3 regions of the Jejuibacter sp. L23 genome follow, and region 2 is predicted to be linked to each of the others. Evidence: predicted binding sites of a transcription regulator. Region 2 holds the regulator's gene; each other region holds the start of a gene.
The links. Region 2 encodes CRP, which controls carbon source genes, mostly activating them, when cyclic AMP is high. Its sites were predicted from a motif close to ATGTGANNNNNNTCACAT; they were not measured.

Region 1: a site for CRP is predicted at 1,869-1,886, ahead of SCU88_RS11455 (sugar transporter). Genes of this name have one in related genera too.
Region 3: a site for CRP is predicted at 2,232-2,249, ahead of SCU88_RS01700 (YjcB family protein). Genes of this name have one in related genera too.

The regions. Positions count from the first base shown of each region.
Region 1 covers NZ_CP138199.1:2,482,654-2,487,173, reverse strand. The annotation lists gene tsuA (thiosulfate utilization transporter TsuA/YeeE) at 1-864, opposite strand, end outside; gene SCU88_RS11460 (PhzF family phenazine biosynthesis isomerase) at 992-1,783, opposite strand; gene SCU88_RS11455 (sugar transporter) at 1,969-3,168, shown strand; gene SCU88_RS11450 (HPP family protein) at 3,209-3,940, opposite strand; gene SCU88_RS11445 (MarC family NAAT transporter) at 4,042-4,520, opposite strand, start outside.
Region 2 covers NZ_CP138199.1:4,802,006-4,806,525, forward strand. The annotation lists gene SCU88_RS22990 (phosphoribulokinase) at 1-549, shown strand, start outside; gene SCU88_RS22995 (OsmC family protein) at 594-998, opposite strand; gene crp (cAMP-activated global transcriptional regulator CRP) at 1,303-1,935, shown strand; gene SCU88_RS23005 (YccS/YhfK family putative transporter) at 2,008-4,092, shown strand; gene argD (bifunctional acetylornithine/succinyldiaminopimelate transaminase) at 4,093-4,520, opposite strand, start outside.
Region 3 covers NZ_CP138199.1:369,542-374,061, reverse strand. The annotation lists gene SCU88_RS01715 (NCS2 family permease) at 1-874, opposite strand, end outside; gene soxR (redox-sensitive transcriptional activator SoxR) at 1,208-1,705, opposite strand; gene soxS (superoxide response transcriptional regulator SoxS) at 1,822-2,148, shown strand; gene SCU88_RS01700 (YjcB family protein) at 2,382-2,660, shown strand; gene SCU88_RS01695 (ABC transporter permease) at 2,689-3,813, opposite strand; gene SCU88_RS01690 (ABC transporter permease) at 3,810-4,520, opposite strand, start outside.

The DNA of each region.
Region 1 (4,520 bases), 2.3 Mb from region 2:
GCCGCCAAAGCTGCGGACCGAGGTACGGGCATCGGCGGCGCGCAGCCGGAATTCGCGGCTGGCTTTCGCGGCGATAAACGAGCCCAGGAAGATCCCCAGCACCAGGAACACGCCCCAGTTCAGGAATTTACTGTCGCCCATGACCAGGTACTGAATAATATTGGCGCTGGGAGAGGTGATCCCCAACCCAAAGTGGCGGCCGGTGGCTTCACTCAGGGGCCAGGCCAGGGTGGCGATCAGGCCAATCAGGATCGCCGTAATAAAGGGATGCCAGCGCTTTTCAAACAGCAAATGCGCCAGACCGCTGCGCTTCGGCGGCAGCATGGCCATTTTCAGCTTCGGCTTACGCAGCTCTTTCGCCACCACCGCCAGAGTTACCACCAGCAGCAGCGCAATCAACGGCCATACCGATATACCCAGGGTCTCGGCGATGGAGTTATGGGCGGTGCTGAGCCCTTTGACCTGATGGTTAAAGTCAGTCATATGCGCCGAACGCATCACCGCGCTGGTCAGCATATAGGCGAACAGCGCAATCCAGCTACCCAGCAGTCCTTCACCGGCGCGATACCAGGTGCCGGTAGCACAGCCGCCCGCCATCACAATGCCGATGCCGAAGACATAGCCACCGAAGACGGTGCCAAACCAGGGGAAAGCGCCTGCGTCATAGCTCAGCCAGCCACCGGCGATCAGGGTAAACACCCCGATGCTCTGCACGGCTATCGCTATCAGCAGCGCATAGAAGATGCGGTTATTCTTCGCGATGTACATATCGCGAAAACCGCCGGTCAGGCAGAAACGACCGCGCTGCATCACAAACCCCAGCAGCGCGCCGCAAATCAGCCCGGAAAAGATCGTATACCACATAAAAAATCGCCATTTGGTGTTAATCAGCTAATCGTGAAATTATTTCGCGTGTCACCATTACGGGGCCAATAACCAAAGGCGATAACATATGTTTTTTAAGAATTAGCTCAGTATTCAGGGCATTAGATTACAGAAAAACCTTGCCCATCATATAGGTTCGGGCCTGCCCGCCGATTTTGACCCGGTCCTCCAGCCATTCACAGCGCAGATCGCCGCCCCGTTCCGACACCTGGCGGGCCCGCATCCGGGTTTTCCCCAGCTTTGCACCCCACCAGGGGATCAGCATGGTGTGGGCCGAGCCAGTCACCGGATCTTCCGGCATCGTCACTTCAGGGCTGAAGAAGCGGCTGACAAAATCATATTCGCTGTCCGCTGCCGTTACGCATACCTTATTCAGCCCGCCAATCTGGCGCATCAAAGCGAAATCCGGCTGCAGCGCTTCCACCTGTTCACGGCTTGAAAGCTCCACCAGCCAGCATTTGCCTTTACTGACCGAGCGGGCCTGGTCGATGCCCAGCGCCTGTAACAGCGCCTGGGGCGGCGTTTCGGGCCTGCAGTCACGCGCAGGCAAATCCAGGGTTAACCATTCGCCATTGCGGGTGACCTGAAGCTCTCCCACAAAGCGGGTGCTGAAGCGAATCGAGGTGTCCGGCCAGTCGAGATATTCGAAAATCACGTGAGCCGCGGCCAGGGTGGCGTGGCCACACAGGTCGATTTCGGCATGGGTGGTGAACCAGCGCAGTTCAAAACCGCTATCGCTACGCACCAGAAAGGCGGTTTCCGACTGGTTATGCTGTCTGGCCATCTGTAACATCACCTCATCCGGTAACCAGTCCGTTAACGGGCAAACCGCCGCCGCATTCCCGCCAAACGGTCGGTCGCTGAACGCATCAACCAACCAGAAATCAATCGCCTGCATCATTTATATCCTCAGAATATCCCTTACGCTGTTATTAACACGCCGTCAGTCACCGCGCCAGGGGGAGCGTCGTCATTGTAAAGAAGTGAGAGATTCGTCACAAAATCGTTGTGTTTTGCCCGAGCGAGGTTTTAAGATCGGCGCCTTTCTTCCTCCTTTCGAATTAACAGGCGCAAAACACTTTTATGACGGTAAACACAGTCTCCCGCAAAGTCGCGTGGCTGCGCGTTGTTACGCTTGCCATCGCCGCGTTTATCTTCAACACCACGGAGTTTGCGCCCGTGGGCCTGCTGTCGGATATTGCACAGAGTTTTAATATGCAGACTGCCCAGGTGGGCATTATGCTGACCATCTATGCGTGGGTGGTGGCGCTGCTGTCGCTGCCGTTTATGCTGCTGACGGCAAAATTTGAACGACGCGGGCTGCTGATTGGGTTGTTCGTGGTCTTCATCGCCAGTCATGTGCTCTCTTATCTGGCCTGGAACTTCCAGGTACTGGTGCTGAGCCGCATTGGTATCGCCTGCGCCCACGCCATCTTCTGGTCGATCACCGCCTCGCTGGCCATTCGTATGGCGCCACACGGCAAACGCGCCCAGGCCCTGAGCCTGATCGCCACCGGTACCGCGCTGGCCATGGTGCTGGGTCTGCCGCTGGGCCGCATGGTGGGTCAGTATCTGGGCTGGCGCGTCACCTTCCTGGGCATCGGCGCGGTGGCGCTGTTAACCCTGCTGAGCCTGATGAAACTGCTGCCGAAACTGCCCAGCGAACACTCCGGCTCGCTTAAGAGTCTACCGGAACTGTTCCGCCGCCCGGCGCTGGTGGGCATCTATCTGCTGGTGGCCGTGGTGGTTACCGCCCACTACACCGCTTACAGTTACATCGAGCCCTTTGTGATGACGGTCGCCGGTTTCAGTGCCGGGTTCGCCACCATTCTGTTGCTGATTCTGGGCGGCGCCGGCATTATCGGCAGCATTATTTTCAGCAAGCTGGGCAACCTGCATGCATCAACCCTGGTCAGCGCCGCCATCGCCACGCTGCTGGTCTGCCTGATGTTGCTGTATCCGGTATCCGGCAGCAGCAATGGCCTGATCGCGCTGAGCCTGTTCTGGGGTATCGCGATGATGGTGATCGGCCTTGGCATGCAGGTGAAAGTGCTGGCGCTGGCGCCGGATGCCACCGACGTGGCGATGGCGCTGTTTTCCGGCATCTTTAATATTGGTATCGGCGCGGGCGCGCTGCTGGGGAATCAGGTCAGTCTGCATCTGTCGATGGCCGATATCGGCTATGTGGGCGCCATTCCGGCCCTGGCAGCGCTGGTCTGGTCACTGGTGGTATTCCGCCGCTGGCCCACCAGAACGCTGGAACAGCAGCCTCATCACTCCTGATAGCCTCTCCCACCGGCCCCTGGTCGGTGGGGATCTACCCTCAATTCCGGCGTGCTTGCGCCTTGCGCATAGCCGCTTTATGCTCGATCTTCTCCAACAGCTCCTGAACGTCATCTTCATCAATATCCAGAAACTGACCGTCGAGCAGCGCGGCGTGAATATCTTCACGGGTCACCGATGCCCCTTGCGACACCCCCCGGGACTTCACCTCTTCTTCGGCCAGCGGATGCGGATAACGACGCCCTACCAGGTTGTTGAAGATCATCGCCAGCACGGCCAGCATCAGGGAATTGAGCAACACCGGCGTCAGCACAAAGTGGTAGCCTTCGTGCGCAACGTCCGCCCCACCGAGGATCGCCGTTAACGCCACCGCGCCGCCGGGCGGATGCAGGCAGCGCATAAAATACATGGCAGCAATCGCCAGTCCGGCCGCCAGACCGCATGCCAGCGCCACATCAGGCACCAGCATCCCCACAGAGACGCCAATCAGCGCCGACAGCACATTACCGCCAACGATAGACCAGGGCTGAGCCAGGGGGCTTGCCGGAACGCCGAACAGTAATACGGCGGAAGCACCCATTGGCGCGATAAACCACAGATTGACGCCGCCGAGCAGCCAGTGGCTGAACATGCCGGTCACCGCCAGCCCGGTACCCGCGCCAATAGAACAGAGGAGGATATGTTTGCTGGCCACCGGCAGGGCGTGGGGTTTCAGGCGGCCGAGAAAAATGCGGATCCGCGCAAACAGGGACGCGGACAGAACGCTTAACATGGTACTGCTCACTCAGGTCATGCAAAGAACATAGTTTTTATTCTCTTGATTTAACCTGATATTAACAACCATGTTTTTATTGTGCCTGACGCCCCGCGGAATTAATGATATTGAGAGACGATCTCCAGCACGCCGTTAATAATAAACTGCACGCCCATACAGACCAGCAGGAAGCCCATCAGTCGGGAAATCGCTTCAATTCCTCCCTTTCCCACCAGCCGCATAATAGTGCCGGAGCTACGCAGGCAGGCCCACAGAATCAGGCTGACGCTAAGGAAAATCAGTACCGGCGACACCAGAATCACCCAGTCAGGAAAATCGATACCATGCTTCACGGTAGAGGCTGAGCTGATGATCATGGCAATAGTGCCTGGCCCTGCTGTGCTGGGCATAGCCAGTGGGACAAAGGCGATATTGGCTGTAGTGGTCGGCTCCTCCCCACTGGCGCTGGCAGGCGGCGGAAACAGCATCCGAAAGCCGATAAAGGCCACAATGAGCCCGCCGGCAATACGCAGACCTGGAATCGAAATCCCGAAGGTGCTCATTACCAGCTGACCGGCATACCAGGCCACCATCATAA
Region 2 (4,520 bases):
TGGGATCAGGTGCCAGGCACCTTTACTCCCTGGCAGCCGCTACCAGAACCTACGGACGTACTGTTCTACGAAGGGCTGCACGGCGGCGTGGTCACCTCGCAGCACGATGTGGCGCAGCATGTGGATCTACTGGTCGGCGTAGTACCCATCGTCAACCTGGAGTGGATTCAGAAACTGGTGCGCGACACCAGCGAGCGCGGCCATTCCCGTGAAGCCGTGATGGATTCGGTGGTGCGTTCGATGGAAGACTACATTAACTACATCACCCCGCAGTTCTCACGTACCCACATCAACTTCCAGCGCGTGCCGACGGTAGATACCTCTAATCCCTTCGCCGCCAGAGAGATCCCGTCGCTGGATGAAAGCTTTGTGGTGATCCACTTCCGGGATCTGGAGGTCGATTATCCCTGGCTGCTGGCGATGCTGCAGGGCTCGTTTATCTCGCATATCAATACGCTGGTGGTGCCGGGCGGCAAGATGGGACTGGCGATGGAGCTGATTATGACGCCGCTGGTGCGGCGCATTATGGAAGGTAAAAAGATAGCCTAATCCCTGGCTGGGGAGGGGAATCTGTCTCCCCTCCCCAGCCAGCATCAGCCTTCCACCACCTCATATGAATGGGTGATATTCACCGCTTTACCCAACATCAGCGCCACAGAGCAGTATTTCTCGGCAGACAAATCCACCGCACGCGACACCGCATTGTCTTTCAGATCCTGGCCGGTAACGATAAAGTGCAGATTGATATGAGTGAACAGGCGCGGCGCCTCTTCACGACGCTCCGAGGTTAGCTTCACCTCGCAGTCGGTCACGCCGTGGCGACCCTTTTGCAGAATAGAGACCACATCGATGGCGCTACAGCTTCCCACCGCCATCAGCACCATCTCCATCGGACTGGGGGCCTTGTCGCCGGAATTCCCGTCCATCAGCACCTGATGCCCGGAGGCGGACTCACCCAGGAAAGTCAGGCCCTCAACCCATTTTACTCGTGACTGCATGTTGTCGCTCCCATCAAGCCATTTTCCCCACAGAGTAAGCCGCCGCAAAGAAAGTCGCAACAGAAGGCGATCCGGGTCAAGCTGAAACGAGACAATAGGAGACACCCGGAAAAAGCTATGCTAAAACACTGAGGATACCCTCTCGCGGCGCGGCGAAGCGCGTACGGGATGAAATTTCACGTGAAATTTATGTAGCTTACAGGCTTTTCTCATGCCAGATCCCCAAGAGCGGGGACAAACGATCAATACGCCCGGAGGCCCATATTCTTCCGGGCGTCAGCTTATAACCAGAGGATAACCGCGCATGGTGCTTGGCAAACCGCAAACAGACCCGACTCTCGAATGGTTTTTGTCTCATTGCCACATTCATAAGTATCCATCGAAGAGCACACTTATTCATCAGGGTGAAAAAGCCGAAACCCTCTATTACATCGTTAAGGGCTCTGTCGCAGTACTTATCAAAGATGAGGAAGGGAAAGAGATGATCCTCTCTTACCTGAATCAGGGGGATTTCATTGGTGAACTGGGGCTATTCGAAGAAGGCCAGGAGCGTAGCGCCTGGGTACGGGCGAAAACCGCCTGCGAAGTCGCTGAAATCTCCTATAAGAAATTCCGTCAGCTGATCCAGGTAAACCCGGACATTCTGATGCGCCTTTCCTCGCAGATGGCCCGCCGTCTGCAGGTCACCTCAGAGAAAGTGGGCAATCTCGCCTTCCTGGATGTGACAGGTCGTATCGCACAGACCCTGCTAAACCTGGCAAAACAGCCGGACGCAATGACCCATCCAGACGGAATGCAGATCAAAATCACCCGTCAGGAAATTGGGCAGATCGTGGGCTGTTCCCGCGAAACCGTTGGCCGTATTCTGAAGATGCTGGAAGATCAAAACCTGATCTCCGCACACGGGAAAACCATCGTCGTCTTCGGTACCCGTTAATCCCGGTCTGTAACGGCGTGTTGTGGCAACGCGCCGTTTTTCTCTTTGCCACTGACGCGTTACCCTGTGCCAATGCGCCGACTGATCTATCACCCCGAAGTTAACTATGCGCTGCGTCAGACCCTGGTACTGTCGCTGCCGGTGATTATCGGGCTAATATTCGGTAGCCTGCAACAGGGCCTGCTCTTCTCGCTGGTTCCCGCCTGTTGCAATATCGCGGGCCTGGATACCCCCCATAAACGTTTCTTTAAACGCCTGATCGTCGGCGGCTCGCTGTTCGCCTTTAGCAGCCTGATGGTTCAGCTACTGCTGATGGAAAAGCTGCCACTGGCCGCCATCTTCTTCGGAATGGCGCTGTTACTGGGCGTTACGGCGGAAATCAGCGCCCTGCATGGCCGCCTGTTGCCTGCTTCGCTTATCGCCGCGATCTTTACTCTGGGGCTGGCCGGCAATATGCCGGTCTGGCAGCCGATGCTGCTGTATGCGCTCGGCACCCTGTGGTACGGCGCCTTTAACTGGTTCTGGTTCTGGATGTGGCGTGAACAGCCGCTACGCGAGACCCTGAGCCTGCTCTATCGCGAACTGGCGGACTACTGCGAAGCCAAATACAGCCTGCTGACCCAGCATACCGATCCGGAAAATGCGCTGCCGCCGCTGCTGATTCGTCAGCAAAAGGTGGTGGATCTCATCAGCCTCTGTTATCAGCAGTTGCATATGCTATCTGCCACCAGCCGCCAGAATGATTATAAGCGCCTGCTGCGCGTCTTTCAGGTGGCGCTGGATCTTCAGGAGCATATTTCCGTCAGCCTTCACCAGCCTGAAGAGGTACAGAAACTGGTAGAGCAGAGCCACGCGGAACCGGTGATTCGCTGGGCGGCCCGTACCGTGGCCGCCCGACTGCGCGTAGTCAGCGACGATATACTCTACCACCGCTATCCCCGGCGCTTTAGCATGGAAAAACCCATCTCCGCGCTGGAAAAGATTGCCCGCCAGCATCCGGAAAACCCGGTGGGGCAGTTCTGCCACTATCACTTCAGCCGTATCGCCCGACTACTGCGCACCCAGCGCCCGCTCTATATTCGGGATCTGATGGCCGACCGGCAACAGCATCTTCCGCTGCTTCGGGCGCTGCGCAGCTATCTGTCGCTGAAGTCCTCGGCGCTGCGTAGCGCAGCGCGCATTGGAACCATGCTTGCCATCGCCAGTCTGCTTGGCGCCGCGCTCAATCTGCCCAAACCCTGGTGGATACTGATGACCATCATGTTTGTCACCCAGAACGGCTATGGCGCCACCCGGGTACGCATTCTGCACCGGGCGGGGGGAACTATCGCGGGTCTGTTAATTGCGGCGGGCGCGCTGCACTTTAACGTACCCCAGGGCTATATTCTGGCGGGAATGCTGCTGATAACGCTGATTGGCTACCTGATAATCCGTAAACATTACGCGCTGGCGACCGTCGGATTTACCATCACTGCGGTGTACAGCCTGCAACTGCTTTCGCTGAGCGGTGAGCAGTTTATTATGACCCGACTGGTGGATACGCTGCTCGGTTGCCTGATCGCCTTTGGCGGCATGGTCTGGCTGTGGCCTCAGTGGCAGAGCGGCCTGCTACGACAGAATGCCCACGATGCGCTGGAGCGCGACCAGCAGGCCATCCGCCAGATCCTGAGCGACGATCCACAGCCCGGCCCGCTGGCCTGGGAGCGAATGCGGGTCAATCAGGCCCATAATGCGCTCTATAACTCGCTAAATCAGGCAATGCAGGAGCCATCATTCAATAACCGTTACCTGGCCGATATGAAGCTATGGGTAACCCACAGCCAGTTTATCGTCGAGCATATTAACGCCATGACGATCCTGGCGCGCGAGCATAATATGCTGACGCCAGCGCTGGCCCAACGCTATCTGCAATCCTGTGAAATCGCTATTCAGCGCTGCCAGCAACGGCTGACCTGGGACAACCCCGACGACAGCGGGGCCATTCACGTACTGGACGACCCCGAGGCGCTCACCATTGGCCCAATGAGTACCATGGAGCGCCATCTGGATCGCATCCTCAGCCATCTGAATGCGATGCATACCATCTCTTCCGTGGCCTGGCATCAGCGCCCCCACCACGGCGCCTGGCTACGCCGCCGTCTGCAAAGCCACAAATAATCATCCCAGGGCAATTTTCTGCACCGCTTTGGCGAAACGCGCCATGCCTTCATCGATGTCGGCGTCTTCCACCACCAGCGACGGCGCCAGACGAACCACGTCCGGCCCGGCATTCAACACCATAACGCCCTGCTCCGCTGCTGCGTTCAGCAGATCCCGGGCGCGCCCTTTATATGCTTCACTCAACTCAGCACCAATCAGTAGCCCCATACCGCGAACTTCGCTGAAAATATTGAATTGCTCGTTGATCTGACGCAGATGGTCGACAAAACGCTGACGCTTGCTCTGAATGCCACCCAGCACTTGTGGGGTATTAATGATGTCGAAGGCCGCTTCCGCCACTGCGCATGCCAGCGGGTTACCGCCATAGGTCGAGCCATGGGAGCCCACGTGGAAAGCAGAGGCAATCTCCTGGGTCGTCAGCATCG
Region 3 (4,520 bases), 850 kb from region 2:
GTCCGTCTTTATCCAGCAGGTTGCCCTGTTCCGCCACGGCGCGAATGGTGCCGGTGGCGTCGAAAACCGCCGTCATCACCAGCGCCAGCACGCTGGGCAGCACCAGCGGATTCAGCGCCCCCATAATGTCCAGACTGCCGATCAGCGAATTCCCGTTTTCATCGTTCAGGGAAGGCATGGCAAACAGAGAGCCGCTAAAGTGCACCGCGGGATCGAAAATCATACCGATAATTGAGATGGCAATAATGGTCAGCAGAATGCCACCTGGCACCTTGCGCCGCTCCAGGCCAATAATGGTCGCCAGCCCCAGCAACGACATCATCACCGGAAAGCTGGTGAAGTCGCCAAAAGCGACTGGTAACCCTTCCAGCGGATTTCTTACCACCAGTTTGACGCTATCAGCCGCAATGAGCAGCAAAAACAGGCCAATCCCGACGCCGGTCCCCTGAGCGACGCCCATGGGTAGGTTGCGTAAAATCCAGCCGCGAATACCGGTCGCAGAGATTACCGTAAACAGTACCCCCATCAGGAAGACCGCGCCCAGCGCCACCGGCACGCTGATCTGCTGGCCCAGCACCAGGCTGAAAGCGGTAAACGCCGTCAGCGACAGGGCACAGCCGATCGCCAGCGGCAGATTTGCCCACAGCCCCATGGCAATGGAGCCGACGCCCGCCACCAGGCAGGTCGCCACAAACACCGCGGCGGGCGGAAAGCCAGCCTTGCCGAGCATGCCCGGCACCACAATCACCGAGTAGACCATGGCCAGGAAGGTGGTAAGACCCGCCACCACCTCGCGGCGCACCGTACTGCCGCGCGCGGATATCTTGAACCAGGCGTCCAGAGAGCCGCCGGCACGCGGAGAAGGAGTAGACATAGTTGAAATATCCCCTGATGCTTTTTTATGAAGTTACCGTTACGCGCAGTGAACAGCCCTATGCTGGCTAAACGTCTTTCGTCCCGGGCATTGCCATGGCGTTAAAAAGGGGGTACCCCGGCAATGCAAACGTTTAACCCCGCGCGTAAAAAACGGTCGGAAATTTAAGGCAAACGATTATCCTGGCATCATTAGGGGGTTTTCAACCAAACTTTGCCCCTTTTAGATAAAAAAAACCAATACTGTCTGTTTTTCACCCAAAGGATGCGCAAACGATGTCGTTGCTGCGCAAACCGTTAACAGACGCGCGAACATTTGATCAACCTTACGCCGTTAATCGTCATCCGTTCCGGATCTATGCGGCGCCCGATCGGCGGGCTCTTCCAGCAGTCGTGCCCCGGCTCCTTCGGCGCCCAGTCGGTCATTCGGGTTACGTAGCGGGCAATCCTTACGCGACAGGCAGCCGCAACCGATACAGCCATCCAGCTCATCACGCAGGGCAACCAGCGTATTGATGCGTCGCTCCAGCTCTTCGCGCCACGTCGATGACAGCGCCTTCCACTCTTTGGCGCTCAGCGTATGGCCTTCGGGCAGCACGCTAAAGGCTTCGCTAATGGTTGCCAACGGAATGCCGATACGCTGGGCTATCTTGATGATCGCTACATAACGCAGCACATCGCGGGTATAACGCCGCTGATTACCGGCATTGCGCTGACTGTGAATCAGTCCTTTGCTTTCATAAAAGTGCAGCGCCGAAACGGCAACGCCACTACGCCTGGCCACTTCACCCGGCGTCAGCAGGGTTTTTAGTCGGGATGATTTCTTTTCCAAAACCGCTTTACCTCAAGTTAACTTGAGGAATTATACTCGTCGCCAGTAAAAAGTACGATACCCAACTCGCCAGGAGCCTGGCGACCGGGGGTATAAGAAGATAAGAGAGGATGCCTATGTCGCCACATCAGGAGATTATCCATACCTTAACGCAATGGATTGATGATCATATCGACCAGCCGCTCAACATTGACGCCGTCGCACAAAAATCCGGTTATTCGAAGTGGTACCTTCAGCGGATGTTCCGCTCGGTCATGCACCAGACGCTGGGCGAATATATCCGCCAGCGGCGCCTGGCCATGGCGGCCGAAGCGCTACGCACCACCCAACGGCCTATTTTTGATATCGCCATGGATTTTGGCTACGTCTCACAGCAAACTTTCTCACGGGTTTTCCGCCGCGAGTTTGACCGCACGCCTACCGACTATCGTCACCACGCCTGAAGACCACGGGCGGCGTCGACTGCCGCCCGAATAGTTTTTTTGTTGCTAAAAAATCCCTCAACCCCTGGTGAATTAATCAACAAATGTGATATAGTTCACATGTCCTATGCAACAGGACACCCATTTACATTTTCTGTTATGACTTATTCCCTTTGACGGCCCCGGGTCACCCTTATCGCGCGCTCTGCGTCATGCCGTTATGCGTAATAGGTTTGCTTCGAGGATGAGGTTTCATGGCTACGATCACCACGGGTGTGGTTCTAATGCGCTGGCAGCTGTTAAGCGCACTGTTGATGTTTTTTGCCAGCACGCTGAATATTCAGTTTCGTCGTTCCGAGTCCCCTGTACTGGCGGTACTTTCCACCGGACTGGGCATTGCCGCTTCATGCTGGTTCGCTACCGGACTGCTGGGCATGAGCCTCGATTTCGCGGCGATTTGGACCAATGTTAAAGACGTAACGATGGAAGTAATGAGTCACACCCCGCCCGACTGGCCGGTCGTTATGACCTGATTCAGAAGGCTCCCTCTGGGGAGCCTTTTTAGCGTTTAAGCAGAGTGCGCAGCCTGACTCTGTCCCGCAACAGCCCAATAACTACCCCCAGCAGCGCATAAAATGCCCCCAGCAGTAGCAGCATCGCCACATCATTGAGCGCACTTTGCCAGGATAGCCCCATCTGGTTCACTCCGGCTATCGCCTTGGCCGCCCAGGTTGAAGGAATCATAAAGGCAATGCCCCGCACCCAGTCCGGCATCGCCTGTAGCGGCCAAATGGTTCCCGACAGATAAAACACCGGCATGGTGATAAACGACAGGGTCAGGTAGATCATCTCCACGCTGCGCAGGCATTCGGTCAGGAACTTGCCCAACCCCAATACCGCCAGCAGGAACGGGAAGGTTAATAGCAGTAGCTCTGGTATCGCCGCAGTCTGACGATAACCCAGCACCCAGGGCCACAGCACGAACAGCACAATGGAGAGAAACAGCCAGATAGGCAGCAGCGCCGATAGACCGCCCAAATAGACCGGCAGCGGCGGCTTGCCCTGTGCATTCAACACAATGCTGACCCGCACGCTGGCGATCATCAGCGAGTGCTGAAGTAACAGCACCAACAGCCCGGGAAAGACGATTGCCGCAAAGCTGATTCCCGGATTAAACAGATCCCGGGCCTGGCCGATAATGGGCGTCATGACAATCTGCGCCTGGCGTTCGCTAAAGCCACTGCGCAGCAACAACGCCTGATCGTAGTGGTTCAGCATCTCCTGATACGCCGACTGCACATCCTGCTGAATCTGGCCGTTAGCCAGTCGGTTGGTCGCATCGCCATACACCGGCACCGTGACCGCCTTACCCGACAAAATCTTCTGTTCCAGATCGGTCGGCATAATGATAACGGCAAACAGCTTACGCCAGCCCAGATCGTGAATCGCTTTATCCAGACTGTCGTAACCCACCATTTTGACTTTAGAGGTGGCGTCCAGGTTGCGAATCAACAGACGGCTGGCTGAACTGTGGTCCTGATCGATGACCGCTACTGGTAGATCCCAGACCGTGCGATGAACGTATACCGTACTCATTACGCACAGCGAGATCAGCAACATCATCCACATCGGCCGCTCCAGCAACCCCATCAGCACCTTACTGAAGGTGGCCCAGTACGCTTTCACAGCACCACCTCCTGCTTACGCAAGCGCGCCGGAAGACGACGACACACCAGCAGTCCGGTCACCAACGGGTAGACGAGTAGCAGCGCGCAGACACTGAATACCGGACGTACCGGTACCTGACGCAGGAAAATATCAAACATGGCATAGAGCGCGTGAGTCAGCGGCTCGAGATTAGAGATAATCTGCGCTGGCAACGACATTGACAGTTCCGGCACCACGGTACCGGAGAAGGTCAAGGCGATACTGACCATAATCCCCATCATGGTGTAGGCGGTTATCGCACTGCCGGTAAAGGTGAACAGCAGAATCCCCAGACTCTGGGCCGCCATCACGTAGAAGAAGCCAACAAGCAGCATATAGATGGGATTCCCCACCACCCGGGCGTCGAAGATCCACACCAGCAACGCCAGTTCCGCCATCAGTAACGTGGTATAGCACAGGGTGTATGGTGCCAGTTTTCCCAGCAGCGACATACTGAAAGAGCTGGAATAAATCAGCGGCTTACTGCGCGCCAGCACGTAGATCATGCAGGTCACAACAAACAACTGTATCAGGTGGATCGTGGCAGCAAACTGCTGATAGTAAACGTAGCTGCCGCTGGCGTTAAACAGACTGTCGTAGGAGAGTGAGACCTGCGCCAGGGCCGGCAACGTTTTACCAATGCTGGCCGCAATAATCGAACGATAGTTGCTGTTGAGATCGGATAT